One region of the Mesorhizobium sp. B1-1-8 genome, then DNA from elsewhere that is predicted to be linked to it. Evidence: predicted binding sites of a transcription regulator. Region 1 holds the regulator's gene; each other region holds the start of a gene.

Region 1 (9,870 bases):
TGGTTCGCCAAGGCCATCCGAGGCCACTCCAGACATCGCTGTTCAGGCGTTACCGGGCTGACATGAAACTGTCATGCGACTGTAATAATCGAAGGCTATTGCCCTCGGCGGGCGCCAAAACAAAAGGGTGCCGAGAGACCATCTTCCGAACAGGAGCAGGCCACATGAGACATTTCATCCGCTCGGCGGCCGTTGCGATTGCAATGGCTGCGGCGTCCACCCTCACCATGTCCGCAGCGTTTGCGGCAGACATCTCGGGCGCTGGCGCGACGTTCCCCTACCCGATCTATGCCAAGTGGGCCGACGCCTACAAAAAAGAGACCGGCACCGGCCTCAACTACCAGTCGATCGGTTCCGGCGGCGGCGTCAAGCAGATCAAGGCCAAGACCGTTACCTTCGGTGCTTCCGACGCGCCGCTGAAGGGTGAAGACCTCGACGCCACCGGTCTCGCCCAGTTCCCGATGGTGATGGGCGGCATCGTGCCCGTCGTCAATCTCGCGGGCATCAAGCCGGGCGAGCTCGTCCTCGACGGCCCGACGCTGGCCGATATCTTCGTCGGCAAGATCACCAACTGGAACGACCCGGCGATCAAGAAGCTCAACCCCAAGGTCAAGCTGCCCGACCAGGCTATTGCCGTTGTCCATCGTTCGGACGGCTCGGGCACCACGTTCAACTTCAGCTACTATCTGGCTGACGTGAACGCCGACTGGAAGTCCAAGGTCGGCGTCAACACCGCGCTCGAATGGCCGGTTGGTATCGGCGCCAAGGGCAATGAAGGCGTTGCCAACAACGTGTCGCAGACCGGCGGCGCGATCGGCTATGTCGAATATGCTTATGCCAAGCAGAACAAGCTGACCTACACCGAAATGGTGAACAAGGACGGCAAGAAGGTCGAGCCGACCGCGAAGGCGTTCTCGGCCGCGGCAGCCAATGCCGACTGGAGCTCGCAGCCGGGCTATGGCGTCATTCTCGCCAATCAGGCCGGTGCCGAATCCTGGCCGATGACGTCCGCGACCTGGATCCTTCTGTACAAGAAGCCCGCCGACGCCGCGGCCACCAGCGAAGCCCTCAAGTTCTTCGCCTGGTCCTATGCCAAGGGCGACAAGATGGCGGCTGAACTCGACTACGTTCCGATGCCCGACAAGGTCGTCAAGAGCGTCGAGGAAATGTGGAGCAAGGACATCGTCGGCAGCGACGGCAAGTCGCTCTACGCCGCCAAGTAACTCTCTTTGCCGCAGGAGGGCGCCGACGGCGCCCTCCTGCCTTCTTTCGAGCACGAGGGGCTAGATGACCACCGTTTCAGAAGCCACGCCGGCGTCGAGCACCATGCGATCCAGGGATGCGACAGTCCGGCGCTTCGCCTTCACGGATATGGTGTTCCGCGAGGCGACCCGCGTTTCCGCCGCTCTCGTCCTGCTCATCCTCGGTGGGGTTGCGATCTCGCTGTTTGCCGGCTCATGGGAGGCACTGTCGAAGTTCGGCTTCTCGTTTCTGACGACCGAGGCGTGGAACCCGGTCACCGAGAATTTCGGCGCGCTGTCGCCGATCTACGGCACTATCGTTACGTCGGCCATCGCAATTCTGATCGCGGTTCCCATCGGCATCGGCATCGCCATCTTTCTTACCGAGCTTTGCCCGAGACCGCTGCGGCGTCCAATCGGCATCGCCGTCGAGCTTCTGGCCGGCATCCCCTCGATCATCTACGGCATCTGGGGCCTGTTCGTGTTCGCGCCGTTCCTGCAGACGATGGTACAGCCCGTCATCATCAACGTTTTTCACAACGTGCCCGGGCTTTCCAGCCTGTTCGCCGGCCCGCCTTACGGCATCGGCCTGCTGACGTCGTCGCTGATCCTGGCCATCATGGTGCTGCCGTTCATCACCTCGATCACCAAGGACGTGTTCGACACGGTGCCGGCGGTGCTCAAGGAATCGGCCTACGGAATCGGCTGCACGACCTGGGAAGTCACGCGGCGGGTGGTCATTCCCTATACCCGCGTCGGCATCATGGGCGGCGTCATGCTCGGCCTCGGCCGCGCGCTCGGCGAAACCATGGCGGTCACCTTTGTCATCGGCAACGCGCACCGCATCAGCGCCTCGCTGTTCGCGCCGGCGACGACGATTTCCGCAACCATCGCCAATGAATTCACCGAGGCCGATGGCTCACTCTACACCTCTTCGCTGGTGGCGCTGGGCCTGATCCTGTTTGTCATCACGTTCCTCATCCTTGCCATCGCACGCTATATGCTGATGCGCATCGACGCCCGCACGGGAGCCTGACCGATGTCGACAGCTGAATCGCTTCATCAGAGCCGCAAGAGGAAGAATGGCGTGATGATGACGCTGTGCGTCGTCGCCGCCGGCATCGGCCTTGCCTGGCTGGCGCTGATCCTCGGCGCACTGATCTACAAGGGCCTGTCCGGCGTTTCGCTGGCCGTGTTCACCGAAATGACTCCGCCGCCCGGCGATGCCGGCGGCCTGCTCAATGCCATCTACGGCAGCGTGGTGATGACCGTCATCGGCGTCGTCGTCGGGACGCCGATCGGTGTCCTGGCCGGGACCTACATGGCCGAATACGGCCGCTTCTCGCGCCTGACGACGATCGTGCGCTTCATCAACGACATTCTGTTGTCGGCGCCCTCGATCATCATCGGCCTGTTCGTCTATGAGCTGATGGTGCGGCCGATGGGGCACTTCTCGGCAATCGCCGGCGCCGTCGCGCTGGCCATCCTGGTCATCCCGGTTGTTGTGCGCACCACCGAGGACATGCTGAATTTGGTGCCGAACGCCTTGCGCGAAGCCGGCACCGCGATCGGCGCGCCGCGCTGGGTCGTCATCCGTTCGGTTGCCTATCGCGCCGCACTTTCCGGCATCGTCACCGGCATATTGCTGGCGATCGCCCGCATCTCCGGCGAGACGGCGCCGCTGCTCTTCACGGCGCTCAACAACCAGTTCTGGTCGAGCAACCTCAACGCGCCAATGGCCAGCCTGCCGGTGACCATCTTCCAGTTCGCTCTCAGCCCCTATGAAGAATGGCAGCAACTGGCGTGGACCGGCGCACTCATAATCACCCTTACGGTTCTTGGGCTGAGCATCTTCGCCCGCAGCCTTACCGGACGCAGAGAGGACAGATGAAACCGATGTTGTCCACCGATTTGAACGTAGCCGACACGACCGTCGAGAAAGCCAAGATCGAGGTCAAGAACCTCAACTTCTATTACGGCCAGTCAAAGGCGCTGAAGGACATCAGCCTGTCCTTGCCGGAGCGCAGCGTCACCGCCTTCATCGGCCCGTCGGGCTGCGGAAAGTCGACGCTGCTGCGCGTCTTCAACCGCATCTACGAGCTCTACCCGAAGCAGACCGCCGACGGCCAGGTACTGCTCGACGGCAAAAACATCCTCGACCGCTCGCAGGACCTCAACCTGCTCAGGACCAAGATCGGCATGGTGTTCCAGAAGCCGACGCCGTTCCCGATGTCGATCTACGAGAACATCGCCTTCGGCGTCAGGCTCTATGAGAAGATCAGCAAGGCCGAAATGGACGGCCGCGTCGAGCAGGCGCTGAAACGCGCAGCGCTTTGGACCGAGGTCAAGGACAAGCTCAACGCCAGCGGCCTCAGCCTCTCGGGCGGCCAGCAGCAGCGCCTCTGCATCGCCCGCACCGTGGCGGTGAAGCCCGAGGTCATCCTGCTCGACGAGCCGGCCTCGGCGCTCGATCCGCTGTCGACCGCCAAGATCGAGGAACTGATCGACGAGTTGCAGGCCGACTACACGATCGTCATCGTCACCCACAACATGCAGCAGGCGGCGCGCGTGTCGCGGCAGACGGCGTTCATGTATCTTGGCGAACTGGTCGAGTTCGACCGGACGGAGAAGATCTTCACCTCGCCTCGCGAGAAGCGCACGCAGGACTACATCACCGGCCGCTTCGGCTGAGTTCACACGAGGACATAAATCATGGCCGAACATACTGTCGCTTCCTTCGACGAGGATCTCGGGCAGATCAGCCGGCTCATCCGTGACATGGGCGATCTTGCCGCGTCCATGGTCGGCGCCTCGACCAAGGCCCTGCTCAATTCCGACAACGCGCTCGCACAGCGCGTCGTCTCCGACGACGCCATCATGGACGCGCGCCAGCGTGAACTCGACGACCGTGCCATCACGCTCATCGCCAAGCGGCAGCCGATGGCAGACGATCTGCGCCACGTGGTCGGCTCGATCCGCATGGCCGGCGACCTCGAGCGCATCGGCGACCTGGCCAAGAACATCGCCAAGCGCGTCGGCTCGGTCGGCATCAGCGCAGCACCCCGCGATCTTTCGCATTCGATCGACTCGATGGCGCAGATGGTGCTGATCCAGGTCCAGGCCGTCATCCAGGAATATACGGCGGGCGACGCCACGGCACTCGCCACGCTGCGCAATGCCGACGAACGCATCGACGTCAAATACACGTCCGTGTTCCGTGAACTCCTGACCTACATGATGGAGGATCCGCGCAACATCACGGCTTGCACGCATCTTCTGTTTTGCGCCAAGAACCTGGAGCGCATCGGCGACCATGTCACCAACATCGCCGAGAACGCCTATTATGTGTTGACCGGCACGCAATTGCCCGCGAACCGTCCGAAGCAGGACGAGACCGCGATGTCGACACCGGCCACCTGACAACAAGGGTAACCTGCCGATGATCGCGCCGCGCATCATGGTGGTGGAGGACGAGGAGCCGCTGGGCGTGCTGCTCCGCTACAACCTCGAATCCGAAGGCTATCAGGTCGAGGTGGTGACACGAGGCGACGAAGCCGAGATCCGCCTGCAGGAGAACGTGCCCGACCTTTTGGTGCTCGACTGGATGGTGCCGGCGGTTTCCGGCATCGAGCTTTGCCGCCGCCTCAGGATGCGTCCCGAGACCGAGCGGCTGCCGATCATCATGCTGACCGCGCGGGGTGAAGAAAGCGACCGGGTGCGCGGCCTCTCGACCGGCGCCGACGACTATCTGGTCAAGCCGTTCTCGACGCCGGAATTCATGGCGCGGATCAAGGCGCTGCTGCGCCGCGCCAAGCCGGAAGTGCTGTCCAGCGTGCTCAAGGTGGGCGATATCGTGCTCGACCGCGAGTCGCACCGCGTCTACCGCAAGAAGAGCGAGATCCGGCTCGGGCCGACCGAGTTCCGGCTGCTCGAGTTCATGATGCGGCATCCCGGCCGGGTGTTCTCGCGCAGCCAGTTGCTCGACAATGTCTGGGGCGAGACGATCTATATCGACGAGCGCACGGTGGACGTGCATGTCGGGCGCCTGCGCAAGGCGGTCAACAACGGCCGCATGCCGGACGTGATCCGCACCATCCGCGGGGCGGGTTACGCGATCCGCGAGGATTGATCAGGCCACGTTCTTGCCTGCCGTGCCAGTTCGCGCCTGCACGCCCGGCGCAAAAATCTCCTGGTCGACGAAGCTCAGCGCACGCATGGCGCAGCCTTCGCGGATCAGCGGCAGTTCGTTCGGCTCGGTGTCGAAGGAGATCGATGTCGAGTGCTGGCCGCCCGCGGTCTGGGCGATCGCCTCGCGCAGCGCCGGCTCGATCAGATCGAAGGCGGCCGCGCTGACGCCGACCATGGCGACAGGTGCGGGATCGATCAGCGCGAACAGGCTGCCGAGGCCGAAGCCCAGCGCCTCGCCCGCCCGCCGATAGGCCTCGCGCTCCGGGCCGTCCTGCAGCCTCGCCTTTGCTGCGAGCGCCCGCATGTCGGCATCGCCGACATCGACCGGTTCGGCGTCCTCGCTCATCTTCATGGCGCTGCGCCAGATGGCGTAGTTGCCGGCATAGGCCTCGACGCAGCCGCGCCGCCCGCAGCGGCAGAGCGCGCCGCCCGGCCGATGGATCATATGGCCGAACTCGCCGCCCGAGGAATGCGTGCCGGTGAAAAGCTCGCCCTTCAGCACCAGGCCCATGCCGATGCCGTGCGACAACAGGATGGCGATGAAATTGTCGCGGTAGCGGTCGGGATCGCGCCATTGCAGCGCCACCGCCATCATGTTGCAGTCATTCTCCATGGTGGCCGGAATGCCGAATTCCTTCTCCAGAATGTCGGCAAAAGGGATGTCGGTCAGTGGCGTGATCGGCGACCACAGCATGGCGCGGGCATGGGAATCGGTGATGCCCTGGATGCCCATTGCGATGCGGGCGACGCTGCCGATGTCGAGGTCCGGGTCCTCCAGCCGGCGCCGGACTATGCCAACGCATTCGCCGATCAACGCGTCGCGCGATATCGTCAGCGTGTCGAGGCGCCGCTGCTCCTCGGCGACGACCTGGCCCGTATAGTCGATGACGGCGACCGAGAGGAAATTCAGCGACAGCACCACGGTCACTACCGCGGCGGCTTCCGGATTGAGGGCAAGGCCGACCTGAGGCCGCCCGCGCTTCAGCGAAGCGGTCTCGCTGGACTTGCTCTCGGCAAGAATGCCTTCCTGGATCAGGTCGGCGGAGATTGCCGAAATGGTCGAGTGGCTCAGCCCCGTGGTGGCGGCGATCTCCGTCCGCGACGGCTGGCCGACCCGGCGCACGGCCGAAATCACCATGCCGCGGTTGCGCCGGCGCAGATCGTCGTGGCGGATTCCGACCGACATGGCTTCGCATTTCCTCCCGGTCATCGCGGCCTTGTGATGATGCATGGGCCGTCGGCGATGCGCCAGCGGTTCAGTTTTGTTGGAAAACCGCCGAACCGCAGTAGTTTTTTGTTTTTGCTCCAGGATAGTGGCAGAAGCCAGTAGAGCTGTCATTATTTATTGCGGCACTCGAAAAAAGTTTCGAGCCGATCAGAAACCATCAGAATCGCAGTTGACAGGGCTATTGCCCCGGGTCAGTATTTTTTTTGAGGCTCGAAAAAAGCCTCTGTGCCGGCCTACGGGCCAGTCTGGTCGCGCCGCACAGGGCGCAGGGAGGAATATCATGAAGAAATTCGCAGCCGCCATACTGGCGGGTGTTGCCATGTCGCTGACGTTGGCGTCGGTCGCCGAGGCGAAGGACAAGGTGATCGGCGTTTCGTGGTCGAACTTCCAGGAAGAGCGCTGGAAGACGGATGAAGCGGCGATGAAGGCGGCCATCGAGGCCGCCGGCGACAAGTATATTTCCGCCGACGCGCAGTCCAATCCGGGCAAGCAGCTGACCGACGTCGAAAGCCTGATCTCGCAGGGCGCCAATGCGCTGATCATCCTGGCACAGGATGCCTCGGCAATCGGCCCGGCGGTGCAGAAGGCGCTCGACGAGGGCATCCCGGTGGTCGGCTATGATCGCCTGATCGAAAACAAGGATGTGTTCTACCTGACCTTCGACAACAAGGAAGTCGGACGCATGCAGGCCCGCGAGGTGTTCAAGGTCAAGCCGGAAGGCAACTACGTCTTCATCAAGGGCTCGGGCGCCGATCCGAACGCCGATTTCCTGTTCGCGGGCTCGATGGAAGTGCTGAAGGCGGCAATGGACAGCGGCAAGATCAAGAATGTCGGCGAGGCCTATACCGACGGCTGGCTGCCGGCCAATGCGCAGAAGAACATGGAGCAGTTCCTGACCGCCAACGACAACAAGGTCGACGCGGTGGTGGCGGCCAATGACGGCACCGCCGGCGGCGTTGTCGCGGCGCTGACGGCACAGGGTCTTGCCGGCACGGTGCCGGTGTCGGGCCAGGACGGCGACCACGCGGCGCTGAACCGCATCGCGCTCGGCACCCAGACCGTGTCGGTGTGGAAGGATGCGCGCGAGCTCGGCAAGAACGCCGCCGAGATCGCCTCGCAGCTCGCCGACGGCAAGAAGATGGCCGACATCGCCGGCGCCAAGGACTTCACGACGCCCGGCGGCAACACCGTCAAGTCGCTGTTCCTGACCCCGGTCGCCATCACCAAGGACAACCTCAACGTCGTCATCGACGCCGGCTGGATCAAGAAGGACGAGGTCTGCGCGGGCGTTGCCGCCGGCAGCGTCGCCGTCTGCAACTAAGTCGGTTAATCCCGATCGATCTCGACGCCGCGGCCTGAAAACCGCGGCGTTTTCTCAAAAAATTGTATTTCTGCGTACGGCCGATAGCTTCTAGGCTGTGGTCCGGCATCCGCGTCAGACGGCAAGCCGCTGGGAGGAAACCATGACCGATACGACGTCCACCCAGCAGGCCGACACCGCACGTGCTTCCGAACTCGGCGCGGTGGCCCGGTTCCTGAAGGCGACCGAGATCGACACGCGCATGCTCGGCATGATCGGCGCGCTGCTGGTCATCTGGATCGGCATACACATCTTGTCGGGAGGCCTCTTCCTGACGCCGCGCAATCTGTGGAACCTGTCGGTGCAAACCTCCTCGGTCGCGATCATGGCGACCGGCATGGTGTTAGTCATCGTCATGCGCAACATCGACCTTTCGGTCGGGTCCGTCGAAGGCGTGGTCGGCATGATCATGGGTGTGGCACAGGCAGAATTCCTCGTTCGAGTGATCGGCTTCCAGCTCGGTAATCCCTGGCTTTGGATTGTAGCGCTGGCCGTCGGCGTCGTGCTTGGCCTCGTCATCGGCGCGTTCCAGGGTTTCATCATCGCCTATATGGAGGTCCCGGCGTTCATCGTGACGCTGGGTGGCCTGCTGGTCTGGCGCGGCATGGCCTGGTTGATAACCAGCGGCCGCACCGTTGCGCCGCTCGACGCCACCTTCCAGCTTATGGGTGGCGGGCCGCGTGGCTCGATCGGCGGCCCAGCCAGCTGGGTTGTTGGCGTCGTTGCCTGTGCGGCGGTGGCCTTCATGCTGTTCAATGGCCGCTCGCAGCGCAAACGGTTCAAATTCCCGCTGCGTCCGATCTGGGCGGAGATGTTACTGGGCGCGGTCGCCTGCGCCGCCATCCTTGGCGCCGTCTGGATCGCCAATTCCTATCCCTGGCCGGTCGGCATCGTGCGCCAATACGCCGAGCAACACGGCATCGCGATTCCGGAAGGCGGGCTGTTCATCGCGCATGGCATCGCCATACCGGTGCTGATGGCAGTGGCGGTCGGCATCGTCATGACCTTCATCACCAAGCGCACCCGCTTCGGGCGCTATGTCTTCGCCATCGGCGGCAATCCGGAAGCTGCTTCCCTCGCCGGCATCAACACGCGCTGGGTGACAATGAAGGTGTTCATGATCATGGGCGTGCTCGCCTCGATCAGCGCGGCGATCTCGTCGGCCCGCCTCAATGCATCGACCAACGCACTCGGCACGCTGGACGAGTTGCTGGTGATCGCGGCGGCGGTCATCGGCGGCACGTCGCTCGCCGGCGGCTCCGGCACGGTGTTGGGCGCCATGCTCGGCGCGCTGCTGATGCAGTCGCTACAGTCCGGCATGGTGCTGCTCGGCATCGATTCGCCGCTGCAGAGCATCGTTGTCGGTGCCGTGCTCGTCGTCGCCGTTTGGCTCGATACCGTCTATCGCAAACGGGTCTAGGAGGAAAGGCGATCATGGAAAAGACTGCTCCCACGAGCACCCCGCTGGTCGACATGCGCAACATCTCGATCGCCTTCGGCGGCATCCGCGCCGTCGACGACGCGTCCGTCGATCTTTTCCCCGGCGAAGTGATGGCATTGCTCGGCCACAACGGCGCCGGCAAGTCGACGCTGATCAAGATCCTGTCCGGCGCCTACAAGCGCGATGCGGGCCAGATCTTCGTCAATGGCGAGGAGGCCCCGATCTCCAATCCGCGCGATGCCAAGAAATACGGCATCGAGACCATCTACCAGACGTTGGCATTGGCCGACAATGTCGACGCCGCCGCCAATCTTTTCCTCGGCCGCGAGCTGATGACCAGCTGGGGAACGCTCGACGACGTCGCCATGGAAGCCGAGGCGCGCAAGGTGATGGGCCGGCTCAACCCGCGCTT
Region 2 (9,870 bases), 2.7 Mb from region 1:
GCTGTCGCGATGCTTCTCACTCGCGGCGCCCGTGCCGATGCTCCAATAGGCGCGGTAGAGGTCCTCGAACAGAAAGTTGACGGGATGCATGGCACCCTCCTCTCGAATTTATCCCAAGCCACCGCTTTGCTTGGATCGATTCAAACATAAACCTCATCCAGCCGGAGTCAAGCAGAAATTTGAATCGATCCAACAAAAATGATAGATGGACCAGGGATCGATCAGCGTCCATGTATTGCAGTGCTCGGAGAACAGACATGGCATCATTCGTTGAAGGCCACTCAAAACCCATCCGGCTGGCCGATATAGCCAAGGCCGCCGGCGTGTCGCATGGCACCGCCTCCAACGTCTTCAGCCGCCCGGAGATCGTGCGCGCCGAAGTGCGCGAGCGCGTCAAGGCGGTGGCGGACGCGATGGGTTATTCCGGTCCGGACCCGAAAGGCCGCCTGCTGCGCGCCGGCAAGGTCAATGCGATCGGCGTCGCCACGACCGAGCCCCTCTCCTACTTCTTCGACGATCCGTTCGCCCGCGTCATGATGGCCGGCATTTCGGAAGCCTGCGACGCCACCGGCGCGGGGATCGCGCTGGTATCGGCCGCCAACCAGGAAAAGCTTGCCTGGAACATCCAGAGCGCGCTCGTCGACGGCTTCATCCTGTTCTGCATCGAGGGCGGCTCGCGCCTTGTCGAGTTGACGCGCGAGCGCAAGCTGCCTTTCGTGGCGCTGGAGCTCGGCTTCGACGACGAGACCGTGTCGGCGATCGGCGTCGACAATGTCGCCGGCGCGCGGCTCGCGGCGCGCCATCTGGCCGAGCTCGGCCATCGCCGCTTCGCCGTGCTGTCGCTGGCCTTCGCCGACGGCCGAACCGGCTTCGCCACGCCGGAGGTGATACGCACTGCCGTCTACACAGGCACGCGCGACCGCCTCGCCGGCTATTTCGAGGAGCTTTCCCGCTTTGGCATCGATACGACGAATATCCCTGTTTACGAGACAGAGAACGAGGAAAAAAGCACCAGGGCCGGCCTCGAAGCGATCTTCGCCGGCTGCGAGCCCCCCACCGCCATCCTGGCAATGTCGGACCGTATGGCCCTGATTGCGATCGAATGGCTGACGGAGCGAGGTCTCGAGGTTCCCGGCGACGTTTCCATCGTCGGCTTCGACGGCGTGCCGGACGGCGCGCTCTGCCGTCCGCCGTTGACCACGATCGCCCAGCCGATCACCGAGATCGGCCGCCGCGCCGCGCGCATGATCCTCGACAATGACGGCGCGGTGCGGCGCGAGACGATGGGCGTCGAGCTTGTCGTCAGGTCCTCGACCGGCCCTGTCCCAAAAGCCTGAATCTCAATAGCCACCGACCCTCGCCGGCACCGGCCGAACACCAAACGAAGCGCGTCCGGGCTCGTCGCGCGCCGGCTTTGCGCGGGCCGGGCCGAGACCCGAGAGCCATTCGAGATAGAGCGCCAGCGCGAACTGCATGGCGATGCCGGCAGCGATCAGCAGACTGTCATAGGCAAAGCCGCCCGGATTGATCAGTTTCAGCACCTGCGCCACCATGGCGATCAGCGTGCCGGCGATGAACACCGGCAGCGAGCGCTTGCCGAGGATCGCCAGCGGATTGTCGGGCCTGGTGCGGAAGAAGTTCGATACGGCCGGCAGGGCAACGATCAGATAGCTGACAGAAAGGATGTGCAGCAGCCGCGGCAACGACAGGAAGGTCTTGTCGAAGCCGCCGATCACCACCGGCAGGTCGAACCACGTTATCTGGCCCCAGAGCGGACTGTGCACCCAGACCAGCGCCGTCAAGACATAGGCGCCGGCTGCACCAACCAGCCAGCGGTTGACCGGAATGGTGCCACCGCGCCTGACATGCAGCATGACGGCAAGGCCGATGTTGAACAGGAACTGCCAGGACAGCGGGTTGAGGAACCAGAGACCGGGCTCGGGATAGTTCGGCGGCGCGATCTGCCAGATCCCGGCAATCAGCCACAGAAGGCCGGATACCGTCAATGCTACAACCGGCCTGTAGCTGACGAACAGCACGAAGACCGGCGCCGCAAGCAGCAGCGCCGCATAGACCGGCAAAATGTTGTTGTAGCCGAGCTGATGGCCGAGCGTGACGATGCCGAGCAGCACTTCCGGCGGATGCTTCAGCAGCGGCTCGATGTTGATCATCTTCAACAGGTCCGGCCGGTGGATGAACGCCGCCGCGGCGCAAAACATCGCTATCACCACCATCGTGGTAACGATGTGGGCGACATAGAGCACGCCGGCGCGCCGCCACATCTTCAACGTCGACAAGAGCCTGCCGCCCGGCTTGAACTTGCTGCCATAGGCGAGCGCCACCGAGATGCCTGAGATCAGCACGAAGGCCTCGGCGGCATCGGAGAAGCCGAGATTCTTGTAGGTCAGGTTTTCGAAGACAGTGCCGGGCACATGGTCGACGAAAATGGTAAGCAAAGCGAGCGCGCGCAGTACATCGATACGCGTATCGCGTTCAGGAACAGGCATGGTCATCGACAAAAGGCCTCAAAGCTGGTCGTTGATTGGGCAATGCGACCCCCGACGCACCGCTTTGATTCCTCCCGTTGGGAGTGTATCGGCGCAGAAACGGACTCAAATACGCCTGGTTCAATCAAATTTCGAGGAGCCTGGAAATACTGCGTTTTGAAGCCGGCAAATCAACAAAACTCTCATAAAATCAAATGGATGTGAGCGTGTTCGAATATAGCGACGAAAACAGTGTTTTGCGCCAAGATCTCAGCTTTGCGTACCGTTTGCTGAAGCCGGCAAATGCGAGCGGCGAATGCTTGATCCTGCTGCACGGATCGGGCGTGGACGAGATGACGATGCTGCCGCTGGCGCAGCAAATCGCGCCGCGCGCGGTGCTGGTCTCGGCGCGTGGCCGCATCCCTCAGGAGGACGGCTTCCGCTGGTTCGAGCGGATCACGCCGACCAGGTTCGGGCAGGCGAGCATCCGCGCCGAGACGGCGGCCTTCGCCGGTTTCGCGGCCGAGGCGGCGAAGCGTCATGGGCTGGACCTCGCGGCCGCCACTTTCCTCGGCTATTCGAACGGCGCCAATCTGGTTTCCAGCCTGATGCTGCTCCACCCGGGCCTCGTGCGCAGCGCGGCGCTGCTCAGGGCAATGCCGGTGCTCGACGATACGCCCGCGACCGATCTCGGCGGAACGCGAGTGCTGATCATCGCCGGCGCCGCCGACCAGATTTACGGGCCCTTGGCGCCGGCCCTGGTGACGCTGCTCAGCCAGCGCGGCGCCGAAATCGATGCGCGCATCGTCGCCTCCGGCCATGAGTTCGGCGATGCCGATGCCGCGATCGTGCGGCAATGGCGCCTGCCGCCCGAGGGATCGGCAACAGTCGCATAACGGTCAAAAAAGTAACGTATTTCACAGCGGTAGCCGCCGATCCCTTTCATTGTCCACAGCGGCGACATATCTCTGTCACAAACCGTCTATCGAGATACTGTTCACTGAGGGGGAGGTCTGCATGGCCGGCGAGAACAGCATCACTTTGCTCGACGACACTTCGCAATTGCCGGTTATCGCGGCCAGTCCGGGCGAGGTCGCCAAGATCGAGGGCGGCATCGACATCCGCGATCGCGCGGCTATTTCGGTTTTCGGCGACCGCGCCCAGCAGTCCGTCAGCGACTATGCCGACAAGATCCTGTCGCAGATCCGCAACCGCGATCTCGGCGACACCGGTCAGCTTCTCACCGACATCATCATGAAGGCCAAGAACCTCGATCCCGCTTCGCTGAAGCAGGAAGGTTTTTTGAGCAACCTGTTCTCTTCGTTCAAGGCGCGGCTCGAACGTTTCAAGGAAAAATACGAGGATGTGGCCGGGCAGATCGACCGCATCGGCCTGGAGCTCGACCGCCACAAGGACACGCTGCGGCGCGATATCGCCGTGCTCGACGACCTGCATGAGCAGACCAAGGACTCGATCCTCAACCTTGACGCCTATGTCCAGGCCGGCAAGAAATTCGTCGACGACTACCGCGCCCATGAACTGCCCAAGCTGAAGGCGGCGGCCTTGGCCAAGAGCGCCGACGCCGCCGGCTCGCTGGAGGCGCAGACGTACCAGGACGCCGTGCAGGCGCTCGACCGGCTGGAAAAGCGCATCTTCTACCTGGTGCAGGCGCGCCAGCTTGGCATCCAGCAGCTGCCGCAAATCCGCATCGTGCAGTCCGGCGACGAGACGCTGATCGAGAACCTGCAGGCGACGTCGGCGCTGACCGTGCCGGCCTGGAAGCAGAAGATGGTCATCCTGCTTGGCCTCACCAACCAGAAGTCGGCGCTCGAACTGCAAAAGACGGTGACGGACGCCACCAACGAGATGATCCGCCAGACCTCGAAGATGATGAAGGACCAGGCGATCTCCATCGAGGAGCAGGCGCAGCGCGGCATCGTCGATGTCGAGACGCTGGCGCAGGCCAATCGCGATCTCATCGACACCGTCCAGGGCGTGCTCAAGGTGCAGGAGCAAGGCCGCCAGAAGCGAGCCGACGCCGAGAAGCAGATGGACCAGATGACCGCCGATCTCAAGAAGGCGCTCACCCAGGGCTGACGGGACCTAAATGCCGAAGACGCTGACGTCCGTTCTCGCGCTGGCGGCCTCGCTGCTGCTGGCGGCCTGCAATTCGAGCAATGTCAAATTCTCGATCGTTTCCGGCTCCGAGAACACGGTGCTCGAGCCGATCGTGCAGGAATTCTGCGCCAAGCAGGGCGCGACCTGCACCATGTCCTACCAGGGATCGCTCGACATCGGGCTCGGCCTGCAGAAGCCCGGCGGACTGGACCAGGATGCGGTTTGGCCGGCCTCGAGCGTCTGGGTCGACCTGTTCGATTCCGGCCGCAAGGTGCGCAATTTGACCTCGATCGCGCAGATGCCGGTCATCCTCGGCGTGCGCAAGTCCAAGGCGGCCGATCTCGGCTGGATCGGCAGGGACGTGTTCATGAAGGACATCCTTGCGGCGGTGAAGGACGGCAAGCTGAAATTCCTGATGACCTCGGCCACGCAGTCCAATTCCGGCGCCAGCGCCTATCTGGCCATGCTGTCCAGCGCGCTCGGCGGCAAGCAGGTGATCGAGCCGGGCGACCTCGACAATCCAACCGTGCACGACACGGTCGGCGCCCTGCTGCAAGGCGTCGAGCGGTCCTCCGGCTCGTCCGGCTGGCTGGCCGACCTCTATGTAGACTCCGCGCGCGGCGGCACGCTCTATGACGCGATGTGGAACTACGAAGCGACGCTGAAGGAGACCAACGACAAGCTGAAGCAATTGGGCGACGAGCCGCTTTATGCGATCTATCCGGCCGATGGCGTGGCGGTCGGCGATTCCCCGCTCGGCTTCATCGACCATGGCCGCGGCCCGGAGGTCGAAAAATTCTTCACCGACCTGCTTGCCTATCTGCAAACGGACGCAGTGCGCAAACGCATCGCCGACAGCGGCCGGCGGTTGCCGCTTGGCGGGGCGGCGATCCAGGCGAGCGCCGAGCCGGACTGGAATTTCGATCCGGGCAAGCTGGTGACGTCGATACGCATGCCGGAGCCGGCGGTGATCCGCACGGCGCTGAACCTCTATCAGGAGGCCCTGCGCAAGCCGTCGCTGACGGCGCTCTGCTTCGATTTTTCGGGTTCGATGGAGAACGAGGGCGAAAGCCAGCTGCAGGCGGCCGCGCAGTTCCTGTTCACGCCGGAAAAGGCGAGCGAGGTGCTGGTGCAGTGGACGCCGTCCGACGACATCTTCGTGCTGCCTTTCGACAGCACGGTGCGCGATATTTTCGAGGCGAAAGGCGATCCGGCGGGCCAGAGCCAACTGCTCGGCGCGGTGGCGCAGCAGCATGCCGGCGGCGGCACCGACATGTATGCCTGCGCCCAGCAGGCATTGCAGAAGATCACCGCGACCGCCGACCTGTCGAAATATCTGCCGGCCATCGTCATCATGACGGACGGCCGCACCGATGGGAGCGCCGAGCCGTTCCTTGCCCAATGGCGCCAGGCGCCGGTGCGGGTGCCTGTGTTCGGCATCACCTTCGGCGACGCCGACAAGAGCCAGCTCGACAGCCTCGCCAAGGCGACCTCGGCGCGGGTCTTCGACGGCGGTGGCGATCTCGCCGGCGCCTTCCGCGCCGCGCGCGGCTATAACTAGGCGGACGATGCGCGGTTTGTTCGGCAATGACTGGAACTGGATCGTGGCGGGCCTCGTCTCGGCCGCGCTGCTGATCGGTCTGAGCACGCTCACCCATTTCCCATTCCTGGTCTCGGCGGTGATTTCAGTGCTGGTCTTTGCCGGTCTGATTTTCGTGCTGGCACCGCGCGCGCTGTTCGAAGGGCTCGATCTCAGCACGCTGAGCGGCAGCCGCGTCGCGTTTGCCCGCGAGCTGCTGGCGCAGGCGCAGCCCGCCGCGGACCGCCTCTCGGCAGCAGCCGGCTCGATCGCCGACAAAGACATGAAGGCCAAGGTGAAGAACCTGTCGGATATCGCCGCCGACGTGATCTCCAAGGTCGAGGCCAAGCCGGAAAGCGCACCTTCGGTGCGCCGCTTCCTCACCTATTACGTGCCGCAGGCGGCCGAAGTGGCGGAAGGCTACGCGACGCTGGCCAACCGGCGGGCGCCAAGCCAAGCGCGGCTTGGCAATGTCGGCGCGGTGATCACCAAGCTGCAGGACGCCTTCGTGCATTATTCCGACAGCCTGGCCGACTCCGAGCTCGGCACGCTCGACGTCGACCTTCGACTCATTCAGGAGTCGCTGAAAGAGGATATCGGTCGCTGATGGCCATTTCACGCCGCGCTTTCGGACTGGGACTGCTGGCCGCTGCCGCGGCAGGCACCGGTGGCTATGTGACGTTGAAGGACCGGCCGGAGTTTCGCGGCTATCTCGGCAACCGGGCGCATCTGTTCGGCTTCATCGGCGGCGAGAAGCAGGCCTTCCTCGCCGATCCGGATGTCGCGCACGCGCTCGGCGGCTACGGGCTGGAGCTCGACGCGCGCGTCGCCGGCTCGGTCGAGATGGTGCGCGAACCGGCCCTGCTGACGCAAAAGCCGCAATTCCTGTGGCCGTCCTCGTCGATCATGGTCGACCTGGCCCGAAAAAGCGGCGTCGCGATCCGCAACGACCAGGTCGTGCTCAATTCGCCGATCGTCGTCTACACCTGGGGGCCGGTGGTCGAGGGCCTGAAGAAGAGCGGACTGGTGACGGTCGCCGCCAAGGGCGGCTACAACCAGCTCGACCTCAAGGCGCTGCTCGACGCCATCCTTGCCGGCAAGAACTGGTCGGATCTCGGCATCGCCGAACTCTATGGCCGCGCCCGCATCGTCTCCACTGACCCCAACCGCTCCAATTCGGGCTTCATGTTCGCCGGCTTGGCGCTCAGCCTGCTGAGCGGCGACGTGGCAACCCAGGAACTGCTTGCCCAGCATGGCGAAAAGGCAAAGGCGCTCTTCCGCAGCATGGGGCTGAAATCGTCCTCGTCCGGCAAACTCTTCGACCAGTATATCGCCGGCGGGCTCGGCGCCGAACCGATGGCGATCGGCTACGAGAACCAGCTGGTGGAATGGGCGCTCGCCGACCCGGCGCGCTGGCAGCGGGTGCAGGCCGGCGCCGGCGCCAAGCCCGAAATCCTCTATCCGCGCCCGACCGTCTATTCGGCGCATCCGCTGATCGTTGTCGATCCGGCCGTCGACCCGCTGCTGGAAGCACTGACCAGCCCGAAGCTGCAGGAACTCGCCTGGTCGAAGCACGGCTTCCGCGGGCCGCTCGGCACGGTGGCCGCCGGCTCGGACACGATCGCCGGCGTGCGGCCGGCCGAGATCGAGGCGGTGCTGCCGATGCCGTCGGCTGACGTGATGCTTTCGCTGCTGTCGCAGCTGGAAGTCTAGATAGCCGACCTGAAGCTCCGGCCTCTACCTCTACCCCTGCCCCATCCTGTTCCAGGCGTCCAACCCGGCGATCTTGTAGGCTTCGGCCAGCGTCGGATAGTTGAAGGTGTTGTTGACGAAGAAGTCGACGGTGCCGCCGAGATTGATCACGGCCTGGCCGATATGGATGAGCTCGGTGGCGCCCTCGCCGACGATATGGGCGCCGAGCAGGCGGCGCGTCTCGATCGAGAACAACAGCTTCAGGAAGCCGGTGTTGACGCCCATGATGTGACCGCGCGAGGTCTCGCGGAAGCGCGCGACGCCGACCTCGTAGGCGACGCCGCTTTCGCGCACCTGCTCCTCCGACTGGCCGACGGTGGAAATTTCCGGCACGGCATAGATGCCATAGGGAAAGGTCTCAGGCGGCGGCGGCAGCGTGACGCCAAAGGCGTGGCAGGCGGCCACCCTGCCCTGCTCCATCGAGGTTGAGGCAAGGCTCGGAAAGCCGATGACGTCGCCGGCGGCATAGATGTGGGGCACGCTGGTCTGGAATGTGTGCGGGTCGACCTTGATGCGCCCTCTCGGGTCGGCCTCGATACCGACCACGTCAAGGCCAAGGCTGCCGACATTGCCGGTGCGGCCGGCGGCATAAAGCACGATCTCGGATCGGATGGTGCGGCCGTCGGCGAGCGTCACCTCGGCATAGTCCGGCTTGGAGGCGATTTCCTTGACGGTGCTGCCCAGGCGGATCGTCATGCCGCGGTCGCGCATCTGATGGATGAAATCGTCGACGATCTCGCGGTCGACGAAATCGAGGATGGTATTGCGCGGTTCGACCAGCGTCACCGGCACGTCGAGCGCCGAAAAGATGGTGGCATATTCGACGCCGATGACGCCGGCGCCGATCACCGTCAGCGTGCGCGGCAGATGGTGGAGCTCCAGCATCTCGTCGCTGTCGAAGACACGCTTCCGGTCGAAGGGCACGTCGGCCGGACGATGCGGCCTGGTGCCGACGGCGATCAGCGCGTTGGCGAAACCGATCTCGCTGTAGTCGCCATTGTCGGCGGTCAGGCTGACCCTGTTGGGGCCGATGAACTTCACGGCCGCGCGTGCGCTCTTGACGGTGTTGCGCATGAACTGGTGCTGCAGCACCTCGACCTCGTGATCGAGCGTCTTGTGCAGGCGCTCGACAAGATCGCCGACCGAAATGTCCTGCTTGACCCGGTAACCGCGCCCATAGAAGCCGCGCTCGCGCCAGCCGGAGAGATTGAGCACCGTTTCGCGCAGCGTTTTCGACGGGATGGTGCCGGTGTGGACCGAGACGCCGCCAAGGCGCCGGCCCCTGTCGACCACCAGCACGGATTTGCCAAGCTTGGCCGATTGCACCGCGGCACGGCGCCCGGAAGGCCCGCTGCCGATGACCAGCATATCGTAGTCCATGTCCCGTCCCCTGGCGTCTTGCTGCGCCGCAGCAAGCTAACGCCATCCACGTCGTGAATTCAACCGGTTCAAACGACACCCGGCACTGCCCGCCGCCGCATGCGCTGATCCGACGATCTTGATTCCGCCACAGGCTTTCACCATTTCAGGAGCGAATGGCCGGCACCCTATCGCGGGCCACGTTACGAGGACATGACATGAACGCGCGCGTGCTTGACGGCGAAATCATCACCACCCGGTTCGAGGATACCCGCGCCTATCGCGGCGTGCGCACCAGGCGTATCCTTGCGTTTATCCTCGACTGCTTCATCGTCGCGTTGCTGACCATTCCGTTCGCCATCCTGGTGTTCTTCCTCGGGCTGCTCACGCTTGGCCTTGGCTGGACGCTGTTTTCCGTGCTGTTGCCGTCGGTTGCGATTCTCTACATCTGGAACACGCTGGGCAGCACCGACCAGGCGACGACCGGCATGAAGATCATGGGCATAAGGTTGGAGAGGCTGGACGGCAGCCGCATCGACGGCCTGACCGCGGTCGTGCATTCGGTGCTGTTCTGGG
Region 3 (9,870 bases), 2.5 Mb from region 1:
TCGGCGATCAACCCTATTGGGCCGGCCGCGTTGCAGCCCTTGGCATAGGCGCCGCGCATGACGGCCCGACGCCGACCGCGCAATCATTGTCGGCGGCGCTGGAGACGGCGCTGGCCCCTGAAACCCGCGCCCGCGCAACCGCGGTCGCCGCCAAGGTCCGCAGCGACGGCGCCGAGGTGGCGGCGAGATTCCTGCTCGGCGAGTTGGGTCGCCGCGCGCATTGATCTCACTGCTTCAGTTCCGCCAGCGCCCTTTGCAGCGGCGCCGGCGAGACCTGGATCGGACCGGAGAAGGGCGTATCCATGTCAAGGATCAGATAAATCGCCGAGGCGGCCAGCGCGCCCGAGACGATGAAGGTGCCGACAACCGTGCCGTTGCGCGGTGCCCGGAAGCCGAAGCTGGCGAAGATCAGCGTCAGCCAGGCGACCAGCAGCGCGATCAGCGGCACCGGGATGATGCCGTCGGACTGTTCGACCAGCACCCACCGCTGCTCGATCACTCTCTGCAGCTGCTGCATAGCGCCCTGCAGCGCCGCCGCGTGCTTGGCCTCGGGCGGCGTCAGTTCCGCCAGCTCGTCGCCGACCTTGTTGAGCAGAAGCTCCGAGAGCCTGTTAGCGACCGCCGGCGTCTTCTGGACCGGCGAGGTGGCGTCAACCAGCCGCTGCAGATAGGCGTTGAGCGACGCGCGCGCCGGCGCCGTCTCCGGCCCGTATTGCCTGAGCGCACGATCAAGAATGATCAGTTGCGTGGCGAAAGAATGGACGTTGTGGTCGATGGTTTCGAACGTGTTCTTGGCCGAATTGATCATCAGGCCCAGCACAAGCGAAGACATCACCACGAACAAGTTGGCTGCCAGCCGCACCACGGCGTTGGTGTCTTCCTGGCGGTGATGCTCGGGGAAACGATCGTAGATCACCAGGCTGACCAGCGCCGCCCCGGCCAGACAGACAAAGATCGCCACCCCTGTCAGCACCTCGCCCATGGCCCATTGTGCACGGGATGCGGCTATTGCCAATGGGTGGAGGTTGAATCGGGGTGGGAGAATACGGGCCTATGTCTTTGTTTGAAGGTCGGTCTTCGATCTGATGCCGGCGCGAGGTATCCCTCTGTCCTGCCGGACATCTCAAAGGGCTGCCGCTGCTGCGACGGTGCTGCGAAGCATTCGCCAAACCACCCGCAAAACCGCTTTCAATACGCACCGAAGGCTCTATGTATGACGGCGGGGCGGCTCCGGCTCTCAATCATCACGAGGATATCATGACAATACGCGCTGTCGTCTGGGGCGAGAACATTCATGAGCGGACCAACAAGGTGGTCGCCTCAATCTATCCCGAAGGCATGCACGCCACCATCGCCAACGCGCTCGCCGCCGACAACGCGATCTCCGCCTCGATCGCGACGCTGGAGCAGCCCGAGCACGGCCTGCCCGAATCCCGCCTTGCCGAAACCGACGTGCTGGTCTGGTGGGGCCACAAAGATCACGGCGCGGTGGCCGACGAAGTGGTCGAGCGTGTCGCCCGCCGCGTCTTCGAAGGCATGGGGCTGATCGTGCTCCACTCCGGCCATTTCTCGAAAATCTTCAAGCGGCTGATGGGCACGCCCTGCACGCTGAAATGGCGCGAAGCCGGCGAGCGCGAGCGGCTGTGGGTGACGAGCCCTAGCCACCCGATCGCCGAAGGCATCGGCGAGTTCTTCGAGATCGAATACGAGGAGATGTATGGCGAGCAGTTCGCCGTGCCCGAGCCGCTGGAAACGGTCTTTATCTCGTGGTTCCAGGGCGGCGAGGTTTTCCGCTCCGGGCTCACCTACCGGCGCGGCGCCGGCAACGTCTTCTATTTCCGGCCCGGCCACGAAACCTATCCGACCTATCATGACGCCACCGTGCAACAAGTGCTGCGCAACGCGGTGAAATGGGCCCATAACCCGCAAGGCTCGAAGCCCGCCATCCTCGAGGCGCCGAACGTGCCGGTCGACAAGGCGCTGGAGCCGATCGTCGAGCGCGGCGGCAAGCTGCATGAGCCGGGCGAGGCCGGCTTCCGCTAAAAGCATTCCGTCTGGAATTGCGCCAAAATAACGCTTAGACAACATGGCATATTATTGAATCGAACCAATTCGCTTGGAGCATAAGATGCGGCTTTTGATACTGGGTACCGGCTGGATGGCGCAGGAGCATGCCCGCCGCTTCGGCGCCATCGAGAGCGTCGACATTGTCGGCGCCGTCGACGTCGATCCGGCGCGCGTCGGCGAATACGCCGACGCCTACAAGATCCCGCAACGCTTCACCTCGCTGGAAGCGGCGCTCGACTGGGGCGGTTTCGACGCGGTCGCCAATGTCACGCCCGACCGTATCCACCACCCGACCACCATGGCTTTGGTCGCCGCCGGCAAGCCGGTGCTCTGCGAAAAGCCGCTGGCCGAGAATTTCGGCAAGGCAAGCGAGATGGCCGATGCCGCGGAAGCCGCCGGCGTCGTCAACATGGTCAACCTCACCTATCGCAACGTGGCCGCGCTGCAGAGGGCGCGTCAGATGGTGCAGGCCGGCGAGATCGGCACGGTGCGCCATGTCGAGGCCTCCTACCTGCAGAGCTGGTTGGTGTCGAAGTTCTGGGGCGACTGGCGCAGCGATCCGAAATGGCTGTGGCGGCTGTCGCGCGGCCATGGCTCGAACGGCGTGCTCGGCGATGTCGGCATCCACATCCTCGATTTTGCCAGCTATGGCGCCGCGCTCGACATCGACCATGTTTTCTGCCGGCTGCGCGCCTTCGACAAGGCGCCGGGCAACCGCATCGGCGAATATGAGCTCGATGCCAATGACAGCTTCGCCATGACGCTCGATTTCGCCAACGGCGCCTTCGGCGTGGTGCATGCCAGCCGCTGGGCGACCGGCCACATCAACGAGCTCAGGCTGCGCATCTATGGCGACAAGGGCGGCATCGAGGTAGTGCACAATCTCGATGGCTCGGCGCTGAAGGCCTGCGTCGGCGAAAATGTCGAGAACGCCAGATGGGAAGTGCTCGACGCCGGCACGGCGCCGACCAACTACCAGCGCTTCGTCGATGCCGTCGGCAGCGGCATGCAGACCGAGCCGACCTTCCGGCACGCGGCGGGTTTGCAGAAAGTGCTCGATCTTGCTGTGGTCTCGGACGAGAAGCGCGCGGAGCTGCGGGCCAACGCGGACACGCAGTAGCGCGTTTCCTCGCGTCCGCCGGAGCCACATTCGCGGGGGCGAGGAACTAAGCCCGGCGATAAATCCCCACCGCGGCCGCGACCAGCGCGGCATTGTCCGCCGCCACGCTCCCATCCGGCAGTTCCTTGCCGTCCTCCAGCCCTACGCGGGTTGAAAAACGCCGCGCCGCCGCCCGTTCGACGAAGGGCCACACGGTGGCGTTTTCGCCGTGCAGCAGGACCGGACGCCTGATGCCGGCGCGCTCCAGCACTTGCTCGATGCCGTCGGCTAGGGCGAACGCCTCGTCCAGTTCCTGCTCGGATATCTCGATCAGCACGCGCAGCACCCGACCGCCATGGTCGAGGCCGGCCAGCCTGAGCGCATCGCCGATCGAGGCGAGCCCGGCCTCGACGCCGACGCCGCGGCCGCGCAGGACCTCCATCACCTCGGGCGCAGCGGCCTCGCTGAGATTGACCGATGCATAGTCCGGCAATTCGCGCCAGCCGGCGATGGCGGCGAGCGTGCGCCTGTCGTCCTTCTCGATCCAGGCGCCGGTGGAAACGCCGACCAGCGTGCCCGGGCAAGCGCGGCGCAGGGCGTGCACCGTCCGGTCCATCGCTTCCGGCGCGAGGCTCTCCTGTCGGTCGGCGCCGCGCGCATGGACATGCAGTTCGGCAGCACCGGCCGCGATCGAAGCCGTGCCATCGCGCGCCATGGCCTGCGCATCGAGCGGCAGGGCAGGGTGGAAATCGGCGGGGCGCGCGCCGTTGATGCAGGCCTGGACAATCATGACGGATGATCCTGTTGCGGCTGGCGCTAGCCTAGCGCAGGGAGGCGCAGGCGGAAACGGGACGGTGAAATCTCCTGACAGGGAAGGCCTGCAACGCCGCGATCCTTCGCCCTAGAGAGCCGGCGACGGAAGCGTCGCCCAGCGTCCATGCTAGCCGATATGCTCCGCCCTTAGCTTCTTTTTCATGCGCTGCAGCGCCCGCTCGCCGCCTGCCGCGAGCTCATTGGCGATCCGCGCGAGATCGTCGTCGGCTTCGCGATATTTACTGCCCCAGGCGCCGAGCGTGGCAAGCACCGGCAGCAGGTCGATGCCGGCCTCGGTCAGCCGGTAGATCGCCTTCAGTCCGTGGCTCGGGTCGTCGCTGCGGGTAAGGATGCCTTCGTCGACGAGCGTCTGCAGCCGCTCGGCCAGCGTGCGCGACGAGATGCCTTCGTCGGACTGCAGGAATTCGCGAAAATGCTTTTTCCCGGCGAAGACCAGGTCGCGGATGATCAGCAGCGTCCAGCGGTCGCCGAGCAATTCCAGCGACAGATTGACCGGGCAGCCGGATTTTCCCTTGGTCGACATAGAATGGTTCCATTTTTAAATCACTTTACTATTGACATCATTCTTCTTGCCGGGTCAAATGGTTTAGAAAGTAAATCGTTAGCCGAGAGGAGACCCAAGATGAAAAAGCTCATCCTTCAAATGCAGATGTCGGTCGACGGCTTTGTCAGCGCCGACGGGGCTCAGCGCTGGCAGCTCTGGGATTGGGGCGACGACAGCGCCTGGGACGACGAATTGAAGCAGGACTTCAATGCCGTCTTTAAAACCATCGATACCATTCTGCTCAGCCGCAAGATGGCCGAGGAGGGCTACCTCAGCCACTGGGGCAATGCCGCGAAAAAGTACCCGACAGATCGCTTCTATGCCTTTGCCCAGCGGATCGTCGAAGTGCAGAAAGTGGTGCTGAGCGACAAGCTTAAGGCTTCGCGCTGGGAGCGCACCAGGGTGGCGAGCGGCGACCTGCCGCGCGAAGTCAACGCCTTGAAGGCCGGCGAGGGCGGCGACATCGCCGTGTTCGGTGGCGCCGGCTTCGCCTCGGCGCTGATCAACGCCGGGCTGGTCGACGAGTTCCAGCTGTTCGTCAATCCGGCGGTGCTCGGCGCCGGCCGCCGCATCTTCGATCAGGGCGGCTTCGCCCGGCTGAAGCTCCTTGGCTCCAAGGCCTATGCCAGCGGCATGGTGGTCAACCGCTACGCGCGGGCGGGGTGAGGGGATGTTTGCCGCGAGAGCCGAAGGTTGAATCGATCCGGCAGCGCGCCACCTCAAGCATTTGTTCGCGTGGGCTTTTTCCTGGCGGATCGACCAAGTTCTGCCCGGCCAGGTCCCGCTGCGCGCCGGACGGATTGCCCTCCGGCCACGCGGCTTGATCATTGGCTGCGGCCGCGAACCAGTGGGCTTCGCGCGAAGTCAGTCCGATGAGCACGCGGCCGGCATATTCGGCGGGCAAGTTGTTGCCTGTATCGAACACCGTCCAGCTGTCATGAGGCGGCTCCTGCACCGTGACGAACCTCATGCGAGCCCTCCATCTGTGAAGAGCAACTAATATAGCGGTCGCCGTTTGGCGGCCCTGTAACCAAGCCCACATATGGCGCCCGCTTCAGACGTCCAGAGCTCATGAGGAGACTGGCTTGATGGATATTTGGTATGTCGCTATGCGAGCCGGCGGTGGGAACGCGCAGCCTCAGTCGACCGTCAGCGTGCTGCCAATCGCTTGTTCGGGAGTGGTTTCCGGCCGGCGTGGAGGAGCTACTGCCCCGCCTGGTCGGCATCCGTCAGCGTGCCGAGGAAGGCGACGATGTCGTCGATCTCGGCGTCGGTCAGTGCCGGCCTGTCGCCGGGTTTCTTGCCGTTGAAGGGCGGATCGGTGTTGAGGTTCGGCCAGTAAGCCTTGGGCAAATCGTCATATTTGCGGATGGTGCCGTCGGCGTTCTTCGGATACCAGCGGCCGGGATCGGTGTCGCGGCTGGCGTAGAAGGCGACAGCCTCGCGCAGCGTGTGGAAGCGGCCGTTGTGGAAGAAGCTCTTGCGTAAGGCGACGTTGCGCAGCGTCGGCGTTTTGAACAGGCCGCAATATTTGCCGCGGCCCTTGAAGTCGGTGCGCAGCGGGCCGCACAGGCCAAGATCGACATAGTTGGGATCGGCATTGGCCTGGATCGCGGGATTGCGCGGCACGGCGATCGCGATCAGGCCGAAATCGGTGAATTGCGGCGGCTCGCCGTCATTGGCGGGCTCGCTCAGATGGCAGCTGGCGCAATTGCCCTTGGTTTCGTCCTCGAACAGCGTGCGGCCGCGCTGCTCCTGCGCGGTAAGCTGCGCCTTGCCGGCGAGGAAAGCGTCGTAGCGGCTGGAATAGGGATAGAAATCGGCGCTGCTCTGCTCGAAGGTGCCGAGCGCCTCGACCGCGGCGTCGAACGCATCCTCCGGATGATCGAAGATGTCGGCGCCGAACGCCGCCTTGAAGGCTTCGGCATAGGGCGCCTTGCGCAGCGCCGAGACCACGGCGGCTTCATCCTTGTTGCCCATCTCGAAAGGCGACAGCAGCGGGATACTGGCCTGGTCCTTGCCGTGGTCGGCGCGGCCGTCCCAGGTCAGCCCGCCCGTCGGGCCATTGTCGACGCTCTCGTCGCCCTCGTCCTCGGAATCATAAAAATGCTCGGTGAAGGCGGGAGCGGCCTGCAGGTAGCGCAGCGACGGCACGGCACGCAGGCCGGGCCGGTCGAGCTTCGGCCCGCCCATCTCGACCGGCGAGGCGGATGCCGGGCCAAAGGCATGGTTGGGATCATGGCAGGACGAGCAGGACTGTTTGCCCGAGGCCGACAACGCCGGATCGAAGAACATATGCCGGCCGAGCGCCGTCAGCGCGTCGGCCCGCGCGAACGCCTCGGCTCGCGATAGCGGCCCGGGGTTTACACCGCCTGCCGGCAGCCCGTCGGCGGGCCAGACGACCGCAAGACTGGCGAGTGTCGCAAGCGTGGCGGATTTCCATCGGGTCATGGCAGGCCGGTCCGTTTTGCATCGGCGTAGGCGCGCATTGCTACGGATTGATGACCATTTGAGCCTTTGCACGCATGCCTGCGTGGCGATCCTTCACACCCTCTGTCCTGCCGGCTAGAGTGGGGACGACCTGTCAGCGGCTTCAGCATCTGCTCTGAACATTTATCTCCACTCCCCCTGTCACAAAGCTGACAACCGCCCGCCCTAGCGTTCCCAGGTTCCTCCAGCCATTCCCCAGCCACGAGGCATCTTCATGATCAGGTCCTTTCTCTCCCTTTGCCTCGCCTCGACGGCGCTGGCATCGCTCGCCACTGCCGCCCAGGCGGCCCCTCCCGGCTACGACAAGATCGACACCGTCGTCGTCATCTATGCCGAGAACCGCAGCTTCGATAACCTCTATGGCGGCTTCCCCGGCGCCAATGGCCTGAGCAACGTCTCGGCCGACCAGGCCCGCCAGCTCGACCGCGACGGCAAGCCGCTGACCGAACTGCCGCCGGTCTGGGGCGGGCTGACCGGCAAGGGCGTGACGCCGGCCGTGACGGAAGCCCAGACCGCGCATCTCGCCAACGCCGTCTTCGCCATCGACGATCCCAAGGGTTTCAACGAGAACACCGGCGTCGTCACCCATGATCTCTGGCATCGTTTCTACCAGGAGCAGATGCAGATCGACGGCGGCAAGAACGACAAGTTCGTTGCCTGGGCCGATTCCGGCGGCCTGGTGATGGGCCATTACGACGGCTCGATCCTGCCGATGTGGAACATCGCCAAGAAATACGTGCTCGCCGACAATTTCTTCCAGGGCGCCTTCGGCGGCTCCTTCCTCAACCATTTCATGCTCGCCTGTGCCTGCGTGCCGGTCTACCCCAACGCCGACACCAGTCCGGTCAAGGACCAGATCGCCGTCGTCGAGCCCGACGGCGTGACGCTGAAGGTGGCCGGCAATTCGCCGCCCTCGGCCCTGGGCGGCGTGCCGAAATTCGTCAATGACGGCGCCATCACGCCCGACTTCCATGCCGTCAACACCATGCAGCCGCCTTACCAGCCGAGCGCCAACAAGCCGGCCGAGGGCGGCGACAAGGCGCTCGCCGACCCGGCGCAACCGACCACGCTACCGCCGCAGCACGACATCACCATCGGCGATCTTCTGACGCTGAAGGGCATCGACTGGGCCTGGTATTCCGGCGCCGGGCGGGCGGCACTCGACGGCAAGAACGACAAGCCGGTGCCGAACTTCCAGTTCCATCACCAGCCCTTCAACTATTTCGCCGCTTATGCGCCGGGCACGGCCGCGCGCGCCGAGCATCTGCGTGACGGCGGTCTCGGCGGCACGGAGTTCATCAAGGCGATCGACGACGGCAAGCTGCCGGCGGTCACCTTCTACAAGCCGCAAGGCAACCTCAACGAACATGCCGGCTATGCCGATGTCAGCAGCGGCGACCAGCATCTGGCCGATCTTGTCGCGCATCTGGAAAAGAGCCCGCAATGGGCGCATATGCTGGTCGTCATCACCTATGACGAGAATGGCGGCTTCTGGGATCATGTCGCGCCGCCCAAAGCCGACCGCTGGGGCCCGGGCAACCGCGTCCCGGCCGTCATCATCTCGCCCTATGCGAAGATGGGCATGGTCGACCACACGCAGTATGACACGATGTCGATCTTGCGCTTCATCACCGCCCGCTACGACCTGCCGGTGCTGCCCGGTATCGTCGCCCGCGACAAGGCGCTGCGCAACAACGACCAGCCGCCGATGGGCGATCTGACGGCAGCGCTTGATCTGACGAAGTAGCGTTGCAGAACTTGGGTTCCTCGCCCTCGCCAAGGCGGGGGAGAGGTGTCCGCGAAGCGGACGGAGAGGGGGCCTTTCGTAGGGCGACGTTAATTTGCCATCGCCGCGCCGAACCTCGCCGGTTGTGCTTCTCAATTCCCGTCCGCTATCAATGGCCTCCAGATCGGAGGCCATGCGATGAGCGAACTGAAAGTCAGGACGAGGACAACCGGCGCGCTGGCCGTCCTGCCGCCGGGCGGCTTGCCGGTCGTCACCACGCCGACCGGCGGCACGGTGGATGTGGTGACTGCGGTCAGCATGCCGGGCTTTAACCCGCTCGACCTGCTTTACGCCTCTCTAGCCGCCTGCATGGTGCTGAGCGCCCGCATCGCCGCCACGCGCCTAGGCGTCACGGCTCAGCTCGGCGAAGTGCGCGCCCAAGTCAGCGGCGAGAAGGCGAAGGACGAGCCGTCGCGCGTCGAGAAGTTCATCATCAGGCTGGATATTGCCGGCGATCTCGACGAGGCGACCAAGCAGCGGATCGTTAAAGATGCCGAGGACATCTGCACTGTCTCAAACACGCTGCGCACCTCGCCCGAACTGCACGCCATGCTTGGGTGAGGGCGATGCCGCAGCTTTCCCCGATCGACTACGCGAAGGCATCTGAAGAAATCCGCGCCGAGCACGACCGCGAACTCGCGCTGCGCGGCCGCATGACCAACATGAAGCGCATCCTGCTGCATTCGCCGGCCGCGCACCGCATCTATGCCGAATGGTTCACGCTGCGCGATCTGCTGCAACCGGCGCTCGACGACCGTGCCATCTGGCTGCTGTCGTTGGCGATTTCCGAAACCTGCCGCGCCGAGATTCCGGTCACTTTCTTCCGCCGCGCGCTCATCGACAGTGGCCTCAAGCCGGAGGAGATCAAGCCCAGCATCGACGAGGCGCTGTTGATCGCCTTTGGCAAGGCAGTAGCCGCAGACGCCAACGCCGTTCCAGATGAGATTTGGACAGCCCTCAAGGCACGCTATGACGAGACGCAACTGGTCAATCTTGTCGCCTTCGCCGGCATCATGGTGGCGACCTGCGTGTTCACCAATGCGGTGAAGG

What was found. Region 1 encodes PhoB, which activates phosphate uptake and scavenging genes when phosphate is short. Its sites were predicted from a motif close to TGTCATNNANCTGTCAT; they were not measured.
Positions count from the first base shown of each region.
Region 2: a site for PhoB is predicted at 3,445-3,461, ahead of FJ974_RS19440 (toxic anion resistance protein). Genes of this name have one in related genera too.
Region 3: a site for PhoB is predicted at 7,174-7,190, ahead of FJ974_RS22155 (acid phosphatase). Genes of this name have one in related genera too.

Region 1 covers NZ_CP083956.1:1,304,042-1,313,911, forward strand. The annotation lists gene pstS (phosphate ABC transporter substrate-binding protein PstS) at 165-1,223, shown strand; gene pstC (phosphate ABC transporter permease subunit PstC) at 1,288-2,277, shown strand; gene pstA (phosphate ABC transporter permease PstA) at 2,281-3,132, shown strand; gene pstB (phosphate ABC transporter ATP-binding protein PstB) at 3,129-3,932, shown strand; gene phoU (phosphate signaling complex protein PhoU) at 3,954-4,661, shown strand; gene phoB (phosphate regulon transcriptional regulator PhoB) at 4,681-5,370, shown strand; gene FJ974_RS06465 (ROK family protein) at 5,371-6,615, opposite strand; gene xylF (D-xylose ABC transporter substrate-binding protein) at 6,938-7,978, shown strand; gene FJ974_RS06475 (sugar ABC transporter permease) at 8,121-9,437, shown strand; gene FJ974_RS06480 (ATP-binding cassette domain-containing protein) at 9,452-9,870, shown strand, end outside.
Region 2 covers NZ_CP083956.1:3,979,130-3,988,999, forward strand. The annotation lists gene FJ974_RS19420 (hypothetical protein) at 1-90, opposite strand, end outside; gene FJ974_RS19425 (LacI family DNA-binding transcriptional regulator) at 258-1,337, shown strand; gene FJ974_RS19430 (OpgC family protein) at 1,341-2,513, opposite strand; gene FJ974_RS19435 (alpha/beta hydrolase) at 2,702-3,382, shown strand; gene FJ974_RS19440 (toxic anion resistance protein) at 3,504-4,583, shown strand; gene FJ974_RS19445 (VWA domain-containing protein) at 4,594-6,165, shown strand; gene FJ974_RS19450 (5-bromo-4-chloroindolyl phosphate hydrolysis family protein) at 6,173-6,790, shown strand; gene FJ974_RS19455 (substrate-binding domain-containing protein) at 6,790-7,896, shown strand; gene sthA (Si-specific NAD(P)(+) transhydrogenase) at 7,927-9,315, opposite strand; gene FJ974_RS19465 (RDD family protein) at 9,513-9,870, shown strand, end outside.
Region 3 covers NZ_CP083956.1:4,508,394-4,518,263, reverse strand. The annotation lists gene FJ974_RS22200 (glycosyltransferase) at 1-224, shown strand, start outside; gene FJ974_RS22195 (DUF4239 domain-containing protein) at 227-982, opposite strand; gene FJ974_RS22190 (ThuA domain-containing protein) at 1,258-2,043, shown strand; gene FJ974_RS22185 (Gfo/Idh/MocA family protein) at 2,129-3,187, shown strand; gene FJ974_RS22180 (3-keto-5-aminohexanoate cleavage protein) at 3,234-3,956, opposite strand; gene FJ974_RS22175 (winged helix-turn-helix transcriptional regulator) at 4,107-4,523, opposite strand; gene FJ974_RS22170 (dihydrofolate reductase family protein) at 4,623-5,210, shown strand; gene FJ974_RS22165 (hypothetical protein) at 5,185-5,514, opposite strand; gene FJ974_RS22160 (cytochrome-c peroxidase) at 5,748-6,995, opposite strand; gene FJ974_RS22155 (acid phosphatase) at 7,249-8,781, shown strand; gene FJ974_RS22150 (OsmC family protein) at 8,959-9,381, shown strand; gene FJ974_RS22145 (hypothetical protein) at 9,387-9,870, shown strand, end outside.